Regions from separate parts of the Paenibacillus sp. ALE3 genome, predicted to be linked through region 2. Evidence: riboswitches for the same ligand, from Rfam matches in the RefSeq annotation. Region 2 holds a riboswitch; each other region holds the start of a gene.
What was found. Region 2 has a riboswitch for glycine ahead of ACXHJ2_RS03960 (alanine/glycine:cation symporter family protein). Riboswitches for the same ligand answer to the same signal wherever they lie in the genome.
Positions count from the first base shown of each region.

Region 1: it holds a riboswitch for glycine, as region 2 does, so the genes downstream of both, gcvT (glycine cleavage system aminomethyltransferase GcvT) here and ACXHJ2_RS03960 (alanine/glycine:cation symporter family protein) in region 2, are expected to answer to the same signal.
Region 3: it holds a riboswitch for glycine, as region 2 does, so the genes downstream of both, sdaAB (L-serine ammonia-lyase, iron-sulfur-dependent subunit beta) here and ACXHJ2_RS03960 (alanine/glycine:cation symporter family protein) in region 2, are expected to answer to the same signal.

Region 1 is NZ_CM134214.1:1,023,691-1,027,924, reverse strand. Features, by position in the region: gene ACXHJ2_RS04715 (PTS mannitol transporter subunit IICB) at 1-484, opposite strand, end outside; gene gcvH (glycine cleavage system protein GcvH) at 911-1,309, opposite strand; glycine riboswitch at 1,611-1,803, shown strand; glycine riboswitch at 1,804-1,900, shown strand; gene gcvT (glycine cleavage system aminomethyltransferase GcvT) at 1,980-3,080, shown strand; gene gcvPA (aminomethyl-transferring glycine dehydrogenase subunit GcvPA) at 3,204-4,234, shown strand, end outside.
Region 2 is NZ_CM134214.1:859,997-864,230, forward strand. Features, by position in the region: gene ACXHJ2_RS03950 (LacI family DNA-binding transcriptional regulator) at 1-39, opposite strand, end outside; gene ACXHJ2_RS03955 (glycoside hydrolase family 1 protein) at 249-1,706, shown strand; glycine riboswitch at 1,874-1,958, shown strand; glycine riboswitch at 1,970-2,065, shown strand; gene ACXHJ2_RS03960 (alanine/glycine:cation symporter family protein) at 2,222-3,640, shown strand; gene ACXHJ2_RS03965 (iron-containing alcohol dehydrogenase) at 3,698-4,234, opposite strand, start outside.
Region 3 is NZ_CM134214.1:4,848,306-4,852,539, reverse strand. Features, by position in the region: gene ACXHJ2_RS21740 (Ig-like domain-containing protein) at 1-8, shown strand, start outside; gene sdaAA (L-serine ammonia-lyase, iron-sulfur-dependent, subunit alpha) at 161-1,060, opposite strand; gene sdaAB (L-serine ammonia-lyase, iron-sulfur-dependent subunit beta) at 1,050-1,739, opposite strand; glycine riboswitch at 1,951-2,065, opposite strand; gene ACXHJ2_RS21725 (DUF6359 domain-containing protein) at 2,280-3,884, shown strand; gene ACXHJ2_RS21720 (ABC transporter ATP-binding protein) at 4,213-4,234, shown strand, end outside.

The DNA of each region.
Region 1 (4,234 bases), 160 kb from region 2:
CCGGGCCGATCGCAACATGCGCTAGTAATGCTAGAATGGCACCGATAATCCCAGCCGAGAAATTATTGACCAGCATTTCAAAACCTGATTTGACTTTGCCCTCAATGGCCTTATCGAACTTCTTCAATATCCATGCAGCCAGCGGACCAGCTACCATCGCGCCCAGGAACATCGGGATATCGGCCCCCACAATGACCCCCATCGTCATAATGGCACCGATCACACCTCCACGCTGTCCGTGAATCATCGTGCCTCCCGTGTAACCGATCAGCAGTGGCAGCAAATAATTTTTCATCGGATCAACCAGTTGTGCAAAACCCTCATTCGGGAACCACCCGGTCGGAATAAAAAGGGCCGTAATTAATCCCCATGCGATAAAGGCTCCCATATTGGGCATAACCATACCGCTGAGAAAGCGGCCAAAACGCTGTACGGCGACACGAGCGCCACCGTTTGAACTGGACTTTGTGTCCACTGTGCTCATATTCATATCCTCCTTGTGAGTAAATAGCATCACTACCTTTTCTTAAAATTCATACTAAATGACAGCGCTATCTTCATCAACGAAATGAAAACGTACTTTCGTCATGAACGTTGATGACAACATTTAAATTTAAAGTAACGACAAGGCATTATACCTGCATAATTCTTCTTAATATGGCCGATAACAATAGAAATTAGTCGAAAAAACACTGTTGTAAATCTACACAATTTTATAGTGATGCTCTCTTCTAAGTCTGAGCAAACAACGTAAATACGTCTTCTAAAAGACAACAAAAAAATAGCCGCTATGTCAGGTCATAGCGACTATTTTATACAAAAACTGAGCGGACTAACGATGCTCTTATTTAATTCAATATCCATATAAAAAATCAGAATAAAGCGCTATTATTTCATGCTGTATTGCTCATTATTGCTCATCTGAAATCAACTGCTCGTACTGCTCCGCAGACAGCAACTTGCCCAGAGCTTCCTCGACATCATTGCTCATCTCTACTTCGATCATCCAACCCTCTTCATAGGGTGATTCATTCACCAACTCAGGTGTACTTTCCAGAGCTTCATTTACTTTCAAAACGGTTCCCGTCACCGGAGCAAAAAGATCGGATACGGTCTTCACCGATTCAATTGTACCAATCCCCGTCCCCTGTCCAATCGTTGTTCCCGCCCCAGGTAATTCCACAAAAACAATATCACCCAGTTGATGCTGTGCAAAGTCTGTAATGCCGATCCGCAACGTCCCATCCACTGTGCGCTGAACCCACTCATGTTCGTCTGTATACCAAAGTTGCTGTTTCACTTCACTCATCCTGCTTCGCCTCACTTCCACATGAATAAAATGCTTTTGATCACCTGTATTAGACAAGTTAAGATTATGACAACAAGAACATCCATGTCAATAATACTAACAAAAATACTCCATACCAACTCATATAGCGCAGTCTATAAAAAAATGATAACTTGTAACAAACGCTTACATATTCTTATTTATACAATAAATGTTTTTTAGGTTGTTTTATATGACATTTTTATTGACATTTTAAATGGATTTGCGTATTAATGGGTTATAGTAATTGCTTTTGAAAACACCTCGACAACTGCAAACGCGGATGAACGCGGAGGGAGAGACTACCAAAAAAGATTCGCATAGCTGTTGTCGCTTGTGAGACAGTTGTACACGCGAATCGGGTCAAGTTGTTATCTGCAAAACCGGGTAACATACCGTTGATCCAAAAGGTAGCGCCGAAGGAGTAAACTTGCATTGCAGGTGAATCTCTCAGGCAAAAGGACCTCTGCCGGACGCATCTCTGGAGAGCATCCGTGAAAAGAGCGGATCACCCAAGGGGAAACCTGGTTCACACCGGGGTAACTTTCTGGTATCAAGGACAGAGCTGAAAGAAGAGTATGGACTGCCGTCTATACGTTTCTTTTAGCCTGTCTTTTTTGTTTAGCCGATTACACTGGATAGGAGTGAAAAAATGTCTAATTTGCGAAGAACACCACTATATTCGTCCTACGGGACGCAGCCCGGGGTTCGTTGTATTGACTTTGGCGGGTGGGAACTCCCCGTTCAGTTTAGCGGCATTCAAAAGGAGCATGAGGCCGTCCGACAACGTGCAGGTTTATTCGATGTATCGCATATGGGCGAGTTCTTGGTTGAAGGCAAAGAAGCTGAGGCTTTTTTGCAACAGGTAACTACGAATGATGTCAGTCAGTTGGAACCGGGCCAAGCACAATATTCACTCCTGTGTTACCCCGATGGAGGCGTAGTGGATGACTTGCTTGTATATTGCAAAGGACCAGAGCGCTACATGCTCGTTGTGAATGCCTCCAACATCGACAAAGATTGGGATTGGCTCATTCGCCACATACCTGCATCGGTTCATCTGGAGAATGTGTCTGATGCGATAGCATTGCTGGCATTACAAGGACCGGAAGCTGCACGTATTGCCGCAGCTGTGACAGATGCAGATATTACGAATCTGGCTTCTTTCCGATTCCATGAGAACGTGCAATTGTTCGGAGCAAAAGCACTTGTCTCGCGAACTGGATATACCGGCGAAGACGGTTTTGAATTTTATATCCCTGCTGAGGAAGCACCCGCCGTGTGGGATGGTTTACTTCGTTGCGGTGAATCGAATGGGCTGATTCCCGCTGGACTTGGTGCTCGCGATACGCTGCGCTTCGAGGCACGGCTCCCGTTGTACGGACAGGAGTTATCTGCCACAATTTCACCGCTTGAGGCTGGTTTAGGTTTCTTCGTCAAGTTGAACAAAGGAGATTTTATCGGCAGGGAAGCACTGCAACGTCAAAAAGAACAAGGAATTCCTCGCAAGTTGATCGGGCTGGAAATGATTGACCGCGGTATCCCGCGCGCTCATTATCCGGTGTTCGCTGAAGGTCAACGCATCGGTGAGGTCACAACGGGTACTCAATCGCCCACCTTGAAGCGTAATCTGGGGCTGGCCCTGGTGGACAGTCGTTTTAGCACCCTATCGACACCGCTGGAGGTCGAAATTCGTGGTAAACGCCTGCGTGCGGAAGTGGTCCCAGCCCCCTTTTATAAACGGCTACGCTGATCTTAATCCTCTTCATTCTAAACAAGCGATCATGTCAGATATAAAATTCTGGATTTTCCAATTAAGACTATGTATTAGCTAATTTACTATCTAAATTTTGCTTTTCGAAAGGAGCCAGAACCTATGAAGCAGCATCGCTATCTCCCCATGACCGAACAAGACCAAACCGAAATGCTGCGTGTGGTGGGCGTATCATCCATTGATGATTTATTCAGTGACATTCCAGAGGCTATTCGATACCAAGGGGAACTTCCTCTTTCCTCTCGGCTCGACGAAAGAGCCTTAACTCGCCACATGGCCGAGCTGGCCGGACGAAACGCCAATACAGATACACATGCCAGCTTTCTTGGTGCAGGTATTTATGATCATCATATTCCATCCGTTATCCAACACATCACCTCACGTTCCGAATTTTACACAGCCTACACCCCCTATCAGCCAGAAGTAAGCCAGGGCGAGCTACAAGCCATTTTTGAATTCCAGTCATATATTTGCGAGTTGACAGGCATGGCAGTAGCTAATGCCAGTATGTACGATGGAGCGACAGCTCTGGCGGAAGCGGGCTCACTGGCCGCCGCAGCCACGCGCCGTAAACAGCTTATTGTATCAAGTTCTGTCCATCCAGAGGCACGCCAGGTATTGGCAGCCTATGCACGCGGATTGGACTTGGACATCGTGGAGATCGGCTGTTCGGACGGCGTAACAGATGTCGATGCGCTTGCCGCGGCCGTATCGGAACAGACGGCGGCTGTCTTGATCCAAAGCCCCAACTTTTTTGGAGCCGTGGAAAATCTGAAGCCGATGGCTGACCTGATCCATGCACACAAGGGGCTTATGGTCGTCAGTGCCAACCCATTGGCACTTGGCTTGCTGGAGGCGCCCGGCAAGCAGGGCGCGGATATTGTTGTAGGAGACGCGCAGCCGTTTGGGATCTCGTCCTCCCTCGGCGGTCCGACCTGCGGTTACTTTGCCGTTTCTCAGGCACATATGCGTCGTATCCCTGGGCGTATCGTAGGCCAAACCACAGACCGTAACGGCAAACGCGGCTTCGTGCTGACCTTGCAAGCGCGGGAACAGCATATCCGCCGCGAAAAGGCCACGTCTAACATTTGCTCCAATCAAGCGTTGCTTGCATTATCTGCATCTGTGTACTT
Region 2 (4,234 bases):
AAAGCCCGCCAGTTTTGCAATTTGATCAAGATTCGACATGATGCTTCTCCTCACCTAAGAAAAAAATACTTGACATGAAACGCGTTACAACAATTAGGATGCTTATGAGGGTATTACGTCTATTTTAAAGCATCTATCGGTGCATTTCAAAGGATAACGGTTACCGTTAGTTATTGATTCGCATTGCAGCACCTGATGGGTTATTGACTAGAGTGAAAACATTAGATAAGAAAAGAGGTTTTCATACCATGACGAAGACGCTAAAAGGATTCCCGCAAAACTTCCTATGGGGCGGGGCAACTGCAGCCAACCAATTGGAAGGTGCTTTTGACGTAGATGGAAAAGGCCTGTCCAGCGCAGACATGATAGCCTATGTACCTAAGGCAGAACGTAAAAACGATCATGCTATAGAAATTTCGTCTGAACGACTGGAGAACATCTTGGCAGGGAAGGTAAACGCCCGTTTTCCAAAGCGTGAAGGTGTGGACTTCTACCACCGCTACAAAGAAGATATTGCTTTGTTTGCAGAAATGGGCTTTAAAGTATTCCGGATGTCCATCCACTGGTCGCGGATTTTCCCGAATGGATATGATGCCGAGCCGAATGAAGCAGGATTGCAATTTTACGACAATGTATTCGATGAGCTGCGCAAGTATGGTATTGAGCCGTTGGTAACATTGTCACATTATGAAACACCGCTAGGTCTGACACAGAAGTATAATGGCTGGTTGGGACGCGAAGTCGTAGATCATTACGTAAAATATGCCGAAACGGTATTTACACGTTATAAGGATAAAGTAAAATACTGGCTGACCTTTAACGAAATCAATGTTATGACCATGAGTCCGTTTACTGGCGGCGGTGTGGTTATTGACCGTGTAGAAAACAAGCAACAAGCGATATATCAAGCATTGCACCATCAATTTGTAGCAAGTGCACTGGCGACCAAACGGGGACATGAGATCATTCCGGGTGCTCAGATCGGCTGTATGCTGGCTCGCATTGAAAGCTACCCACATACGTGTAACCCAGAGGATATTCTGAAAGCACAGCATGAAAATCAAATGAACCTGTTCTTTACGGATGTGCATGCTCGTGGGGAGTATCCCAACTATATGAACCGCTATTTTGAAGAAAATAATATTGTGATCCAGACAGAACCCGGCGATGCTGAAATTTTGAAAAATAATACGGTTGATTTTATCTCATTTAGCTACTATATGACCTTGACCGTATCGGCAGGTCCAGAAGGAGAAAAGGCAGCAGGGAACCTGATTGGCGGTGTGAAAAATCCGTATTTGCAGTCCTCCGATTGGGGATGGCAGATTGATCCGATCGGCCTGCGTGTTACACTAAATACGTTTTATGACCGTTACCAAAAGCCGCTGTTCATCGTGGAAAATGGCCTGGGTGCGTACGATAAGGTAGAAGAGGACGGCTCTGTGCATGACACGTATCGCATTGATTACTTGCGTCAGCATATTGCCCAAATGAAGGAAGCCATTGCTGACGGTGTTGATCTGATTGGTTACACCAGCTGGGGTCCTATCGACCTTGTGAGCATGTCTACTTCCGAAATGTCCAAGCGCTACGGATTTATTTACGTTGATCTGGATGATGACGGTAACGGAACGCTCCAACGCTCCAAAAAGGACTCATTTAACTGGTATAAAAATGTGATAGCAACCAATGGTGAAGAATTGTAATTCTATATCGTTTTGGGGGGTACAGCAGAGAAAATCCTTAGGATGCAATCTGCTGTACCCGCTTTTTGTATAGACACCCTATTGATTTGTCAGAGGGCTTCACAAATTTTTCACTTGTAATACGCTGAAAGTTTTCTGTATAATAAATAAAAATTTCATATGTCTGGTTGATGTTTGCGGGAGATGGAACGAAAGTTCCGACCGAAGGGGCAAAACTCTCAGGTGCTTAAGCTGATTTACAGCAACAAGCAGGGACCGTAAACGGACAGAACTCTGGAGAGACCCTTAATTGGGCGCCGAAGGTGCACCGCAGATTATCATCTGCTTAAACTCTCAGGCAAAAGGACAGAGACGCGAATAACCTGTGACAGGGAGTGCCCTAGGCTTTTATGAGCTTTTTAGAGGTAGAATCCTGCACCAGATGGTTTATTTTTCGTGCCTTTAACCTCTCCAGGAGTCGAATCAACGGATTTGACTCTTTTTTGTTTTCTAATATGCTGGAGGAGCGGGTTGAAATGAATTTGGTACATGTGTTAGAAACGATTAGCAGTTGGATATGGGGGGCGCCTCTCATCGTCCTTGTCATGGGAACGGGGTTATGGCTGACCATACGTCTAAAAATGTTGCAGGTATTCCGCCTGCCTCTGGCGATCAAGCTCATCGGTAAGGCCCCGAATGAAGGCAGCGGGGATGTAAGCAGCTTTGCGGCTTTGAGTACGGCGCTGGCGGCTACCGTTGGTACAGGAAGTATTGTCGGCGTAGCGACAGCCATTAAGCTGGGCGGGCCGGGTGCCTTGTTCTGGATGGTCGTTGCAGCCTTCTTTGGGATGGCGACGAAATACGCGGAAGGTGTACTTGCGGTAAAATACCGGGTGAAGGATCGGAATGGACAATTCTCCGGCGGCCCGATGTATTATATTGAAAAAGGCCTGGGACGCCGCTTTAAACCGTTGGCGATGCTGTTTGCTTTCTCGGGGATGCTGGTTGCGTTGTTCGGGATCGGAACATTTCCTCAGGTCAAGGCGATTGTATCCTCCACTGAAAACAGTTTTGGCGTTCCGCCGATTGTAACGGCACTGACTATTGCTGTCCTTACAGCTCTTGTCACCATCGGAGGACTCAAAAGCATTGCCAAGGTATCGACGAAGGTCGTTCCTTTTAAAACAGGCTTGTACGTACTGATTTGTATCATTGTACTGATTCGGTTTGCTGACCAGCTTCCTGCCGCAATCGCGCTTGTGCTTCATTCGGCATTTTCAACTACATCGGCAACGGGTGGATTTGCAGGAGCTACGATTATGCTGGCCATGCGCAGCGGGGTAGCCAGAGGCATTTTTGCCAATGAGGCTGGATTGGGAAGCGCACCGATTGCAGCCGCAGCTGCCAAAACCAAATGGCCTGCGGAACAAGGGCTGATTTCCATGACGGGTGTGTTTATTGATACGATGGTTATTTGTGTGATGACCGGGTTGACGCTACTGGTCAGCGGGGTGTGGAGCGGGCCTACCGATGCAGGTTTGATGACTCAGCAAGCATTTTCCAGTGCATTTCCGCTGGGAGCAGAACTGCTCACCATCATCCTGATTATGTTCGCATTCACCACCATGCTCGGCTGGAACTATTACGGAGAACGCTGTGTTGAATATTTGCTTGGGGTCAAGTGGATTAAACCATACCGTTATCTGTTCATCGTACTGGTTGGCGGGGGCGCGTTCATCAAGCTCGATGCCATCTGGCTGCTGGCAGATATTTTTAACGCAATGATGGCTTTTCCGAACCTGATTGCACTGCTCGGCTTGTCAGGCATTGTCGTTGCAGAAACCCGAACCTATATGAATTCTTTGTATCCTAATAAGAAAAAGGGCATTCTTGCAGGTGCCAATGTAGGGGCGGCTATCCAAGTAGAAGAAAAAGGACAAACGATCAATTCATAAATAATAAAAGGGAGTGCTCTCAGCCATCACAGGCTTGAGGACACTCTCTTTTAATTGTTATAACGATGCACGCAAAATAGCTAAAATATCTTCCTGTTTCAGCTTTTGATAATTACCGAAACCTCCGTGCTCCATTTCACGGGCCGCAATGCTTGCGATGTTTTCCAATTGTTCATCATTAATGTTGTAATCGGCCAGGGTAGAAGGGGCACCAAGACTTGTCCAGAACGCACTTAGACGGTCAATACCTTCCAAGGCAATTTCTCTGTCAGTTTTACCTACAGTGTCCAAGTCGAACATACTGAGCATCAGCCGCTTCATGCGTGCAGCATCCTGATCCACTGTATGTCTCATCCAGTTGGGAAACAGAATCGCTAGACCGCCAGCGTGAGGAATATCATATACAGCAGATAGTGCATGTTCAATGGTATGCGAAGCCCAATCCCCGAAGTAGCCCATTTGCAGCGTACCGTTCAGGGCAATCGTCCCAGCATATAATATCGTTTCGCGATGCTCATAGTTGTGCAAATCCTCCAGCAGCTTAGGTGCCGTTTCAATCACGGTTTGCAGCACGGAAAAGCACATACGATCTTG
Region 3 (4,234 bases), 1.8 Mb from region 2:
TCCAGTAATCTGTAATCAATTGAAAAGAAAAGGAGCAAGCATGCGTCTAGGGACGACATGCTTGCTCTTTTTTTAAGGACGAATTCTCTTTCCCTTAATGTGTGGGAGAGATATTCGTTTTGTTTTGTAGAGGAAAAGTAGTTGGTTTAGAGCTTAGAAGCTACGACTTATCTTTCTTGGCCAGTGTGTTGCGTGTAAGGGATTCGGTCAAACGCTTGCCAGTCGGTGTCTGGGCCAAGCCGCCTTTGGCGGTCTCGCGGTGCTTTGACGGCATTGCGCTGCCGACTTCAAGCATCACGTCAATGACTTCGTCAGACGGAATGGCGCTGCGCACACCCGCCAAAGCCATATCCGCTGCGGCAAGTGCGGTCACGGCTCCCAGCCCGTTGCGCACGATACACGGAATCTCGACGAGTCCGGCGACGGGGTCGCATATCAGGCCGAGCGTGTTCTTGAGCGCTAGGCCTACAGCGTGAACGGCCTGCTCAGGTGTGCCACCGCGTAGCTCGACCATAGCGCCAGCGGCCATCCCGATGGCTGAACCAATCTCAGCCTGACAGCCTCCCTCCGCGCCGGAAATGAAGGAATTGTTGGCGATGACGTAGCCAATGGCTCCGGCTGCGAACAAGCCGTGCACCATATGCTCATCATCCCAGCCGAACCGCTCCTGCGCACTAATGAACACACCGGGGATGACTCCGCATGAACCTGCAGTGGGCGTGGCGACAATGCGCCCCATGGACGCATTAACCTCCGACACGGAGAGCGCATAAGCCATGGCGAGCGCGGAGGCATCGCCGGAGCAGGTTTCCCCTGTCCGCAGATATTCGGCTAAGCGCTTGCCGTCGCCGCCCGTTAATCCACTGCGGGATACGGTGTCTTGCGTCTGACCACGATGAACGGCCTCCTTCATGACTTCATAATAATCAGACATTTGGCGGAAAATTTCTTCTTCCGTTGTATTCGTCTCTTGTACCTGCTCTTGAATCATCAGGCGGCCAATCGTGGTGGATTCCTCCGCGCATATAGCGCTGATTTCATGCAGATGGCTAAATCGCATCAGATTCAGCTCCTTTTTTCAAATTAATCGTTTTAATTTCGTACATATGTGGTAAGGATCGTAGTTTTGCGATTAATTCAGCCGTAGGAGGACTGTCCGTTTCGATGGCTGTAAGTGCTTCTCCATCCCGACCTTTGCGATCCACGTGCATATAGGCAATGTTAATGTCAGCAGCGCCGAGCGCTGAAGTCACCGCACCTAATGTACCGGGCTTATCCGAGTGAAGAAGCACCAACGTAGACAGCTCTCCGGTCAGGTTGACTCGGAATTCGTTGAGCTGCTGGACATGGATGCTGCCACCGCCGATGGAGGAACCCAGCAGTGTACGCTGATCCTCACCCTTCCACAGCTCAAAACGGACGGTGTTCGGATGGGGGGCGGGTAGTCCGCTGACGGCAAATTCCACGGTCATCCCGGCCTGCTCCGCCCATTGCTCGGCATCTGGAATTCGATGGTCGTCTGTATCGTAATTGAGCAGTCCTGCGATGAGCGCTAGGTCTGTACCGTGTCCTTTGTATGTGTCGGCGAAGGAGCCGTACAGTGTCATGCGAGCACGGTCAGGCTGCGTCCCGAGCCAGTGACGGGCAACGCGTGCAAGCCGCACCGCGCCTGCAGTGTGTGAACTGGAAGGTCCGGTCATGGCCGGACCGATAATGGAAAATACATCTTTGAAACGCATGGTGTGGCCCCCTGTATGTTCTAGTACCATAGTATATGGTATTTCCGCGTTTTTGCGCGGCTATGACGGTTCCTAATGCTGACGTACAATGTGAGCGCAAAAAAGGACAGGATAAGGAAGTTTCCCTTATCTCTGTCCTCGTTACCTGAGAGTTTCGTGCGGTGTCCTTACCGCCTTACCCCTTGGGTGGCTTGCGCTCTCTCCAGAGTTGCGTCAGATGACGATACATGGACCTGAGAGATTATCCGCCAGCCGGGTGTTGGCGTCTTGCTCCTTCGGTGCCGCCAGCGTGTAAGCCCCTGGACAGACTCTCCCGTCATCTTCATTCGCGTATACCGTTCTACATATCTTTCTTAGCGTAATGTATGCTGTGCTCGGTGTCAATCGCAGGGTTCAATTTTTACATAAACAGGCGAGTTTCCAATAAAAAAGATTAAAATTTACATAATTATGGATGAAATCAGGAAGGAATTAGAAGATTGATAGCTAATCTGATAGAGGACAAGCACATTTATGGAATTATAGGAGGGATATTGACGTATGGTAAAAGGCTTGCGGTTCACAGGTTCACGCTTGAAAGGGGTGCTGCATCTGGCAGCGATCGTATCGCTGCTGATCGGGATCTTCGTTCCATTCGGTCAGGTCAAAGCGGAGGGAGCACTGACAGTAGCCGAGGCACTCCAGCGCCAAGGCAGTGGAGGCACAGTGACGGTGGAAGGTTACATCGTCGGACATGCTACCGGATCGAAAACGGCTAATTTTTCTTCTCCGTTTGCGAATGATTTTAACGTACTGATTGCCGACCAGGCCAATGAACGAAGCACGTCTAATCTATTGGATGTACAGCTGACATCAGCGTACAGAGGGCAATTTGGGCTAACAGGCCATCCTGAGCTGATTGGCAGCAAAATCCGTGTGACGGGTACACTTGGCGCCTACAATAATTTTGGTGGAGTGAAAAGTCCAAGCACTGTTGAACTGGTGAACGGAAGCGAGCCGGGGGAACCAGGTGAACCTGGCGAACCTGAACCTGGAAACCCGGGTCAACCCGGTACTACACTGCCGGATGGCAAAGGCAAAAAGGTGCTGTTCGATAATACGCACGCACAGACGGCTGGGGCAGCAGATTGGGTCATTGAAGGCGCCTTCTCCGACTTTGCCAATGGATTGCGTAATGTAGGTTTTACAGTGGACCAACTGAACCGTCCCATTCCTTTTACTTATGGAGAACAGGCCATAACCTATGATAAGCTGCGCCAATATGATGTGTTCATCATCGGTGAAGCGAATGTTGCCTTTAAGGCATCCGAGCAGGCTGCCCTGCTGCAATATGTGAATAACGGGGGAAGTGTTTTCTTCATCTCCGACCACTATAATGCGGACCGTAACAAAAACCGTTGGGATTCCTCTGAGGTTATGAATGGCTACCGTCGTGGAGCCTATACTAATCCGGCCAAAGGGATGACTACAGAAGAAGCAGCATCACCGGCGATGCAGGGGTTAACTAGCTCCGATTGGCTGGCGACCAACTTTGGTGTTCGTTTCCGTTACAATGCGCTTGGCGACGTGAATGCTACGGACATTGTAGCCGCAGATCAATCCTTCGGCATTACCAAGGGTGTACGCTCGATTGCCATGCATGCGGGATCTACGCTGGCTATTATTGATCCTACCAAAGCCAAAGGAATTGCCTATATCCCTACAGGTACGAAAAAATGGGGTAATGCTGTAGACCAAGGTGTCTATAACGGTGGAGGCCGTGCGGAAGGGCCTTATGCTGCGATCTCCAAGGTAGGTCAAGGCAAGGCAGCATTTATCGGTGATTCTTCCCCTGTAGAAGATGCTACACCGAAATATGCGCGTGAAGAAAACGGACAGTCGAAAAAGACATATGATGGTTTCAAGGAAGTGGACGATGCCACCTTCCTGGTGCAAACGGTCCAATGGCTTGCGTGGAAGCAGGACTACACCAAATTATCCGATGTGGCAGGTTTAACGCTGGATCAACCGACGAAGCTTCTGCCGTTTGAGGAGCCTGCGGCTTCCACAGAACCGCAACCCGAGCCTTGGTCTGCTCCAGCAGCAGGCTACAAATGGTACGATCCAAAAACGTTCAAGTCGGGCTCCTATGGAGCGGCTTCGTAATAAACGTAAAGAATTCAGTGTGAGTGGTTGGGTGCTAGTTTGCCGTTTGATCCTCTGTAGGGGATCAAACGGCTTTTTTGTGATGAAAATTAACCTGTGGTTGGTTATTTGATTACATTTTGTGCCAGGAAAGTCGCGCTACTGCTGGATCATTGATTTTTTAAATGATGTTGATAGCATAATCTTAATTGATATATCCATATACTGGTGATAGGATGTATTCAAATTATTCCGATAAAAACGGTATGTAATGTTCATGAGAGGTTTTAAACATCAAACATGGTGAGAATAAGCGGGACAAGACCATGGAGAATGGAGGAAGCGCACATTGAATATACCCGTGTTGGAGA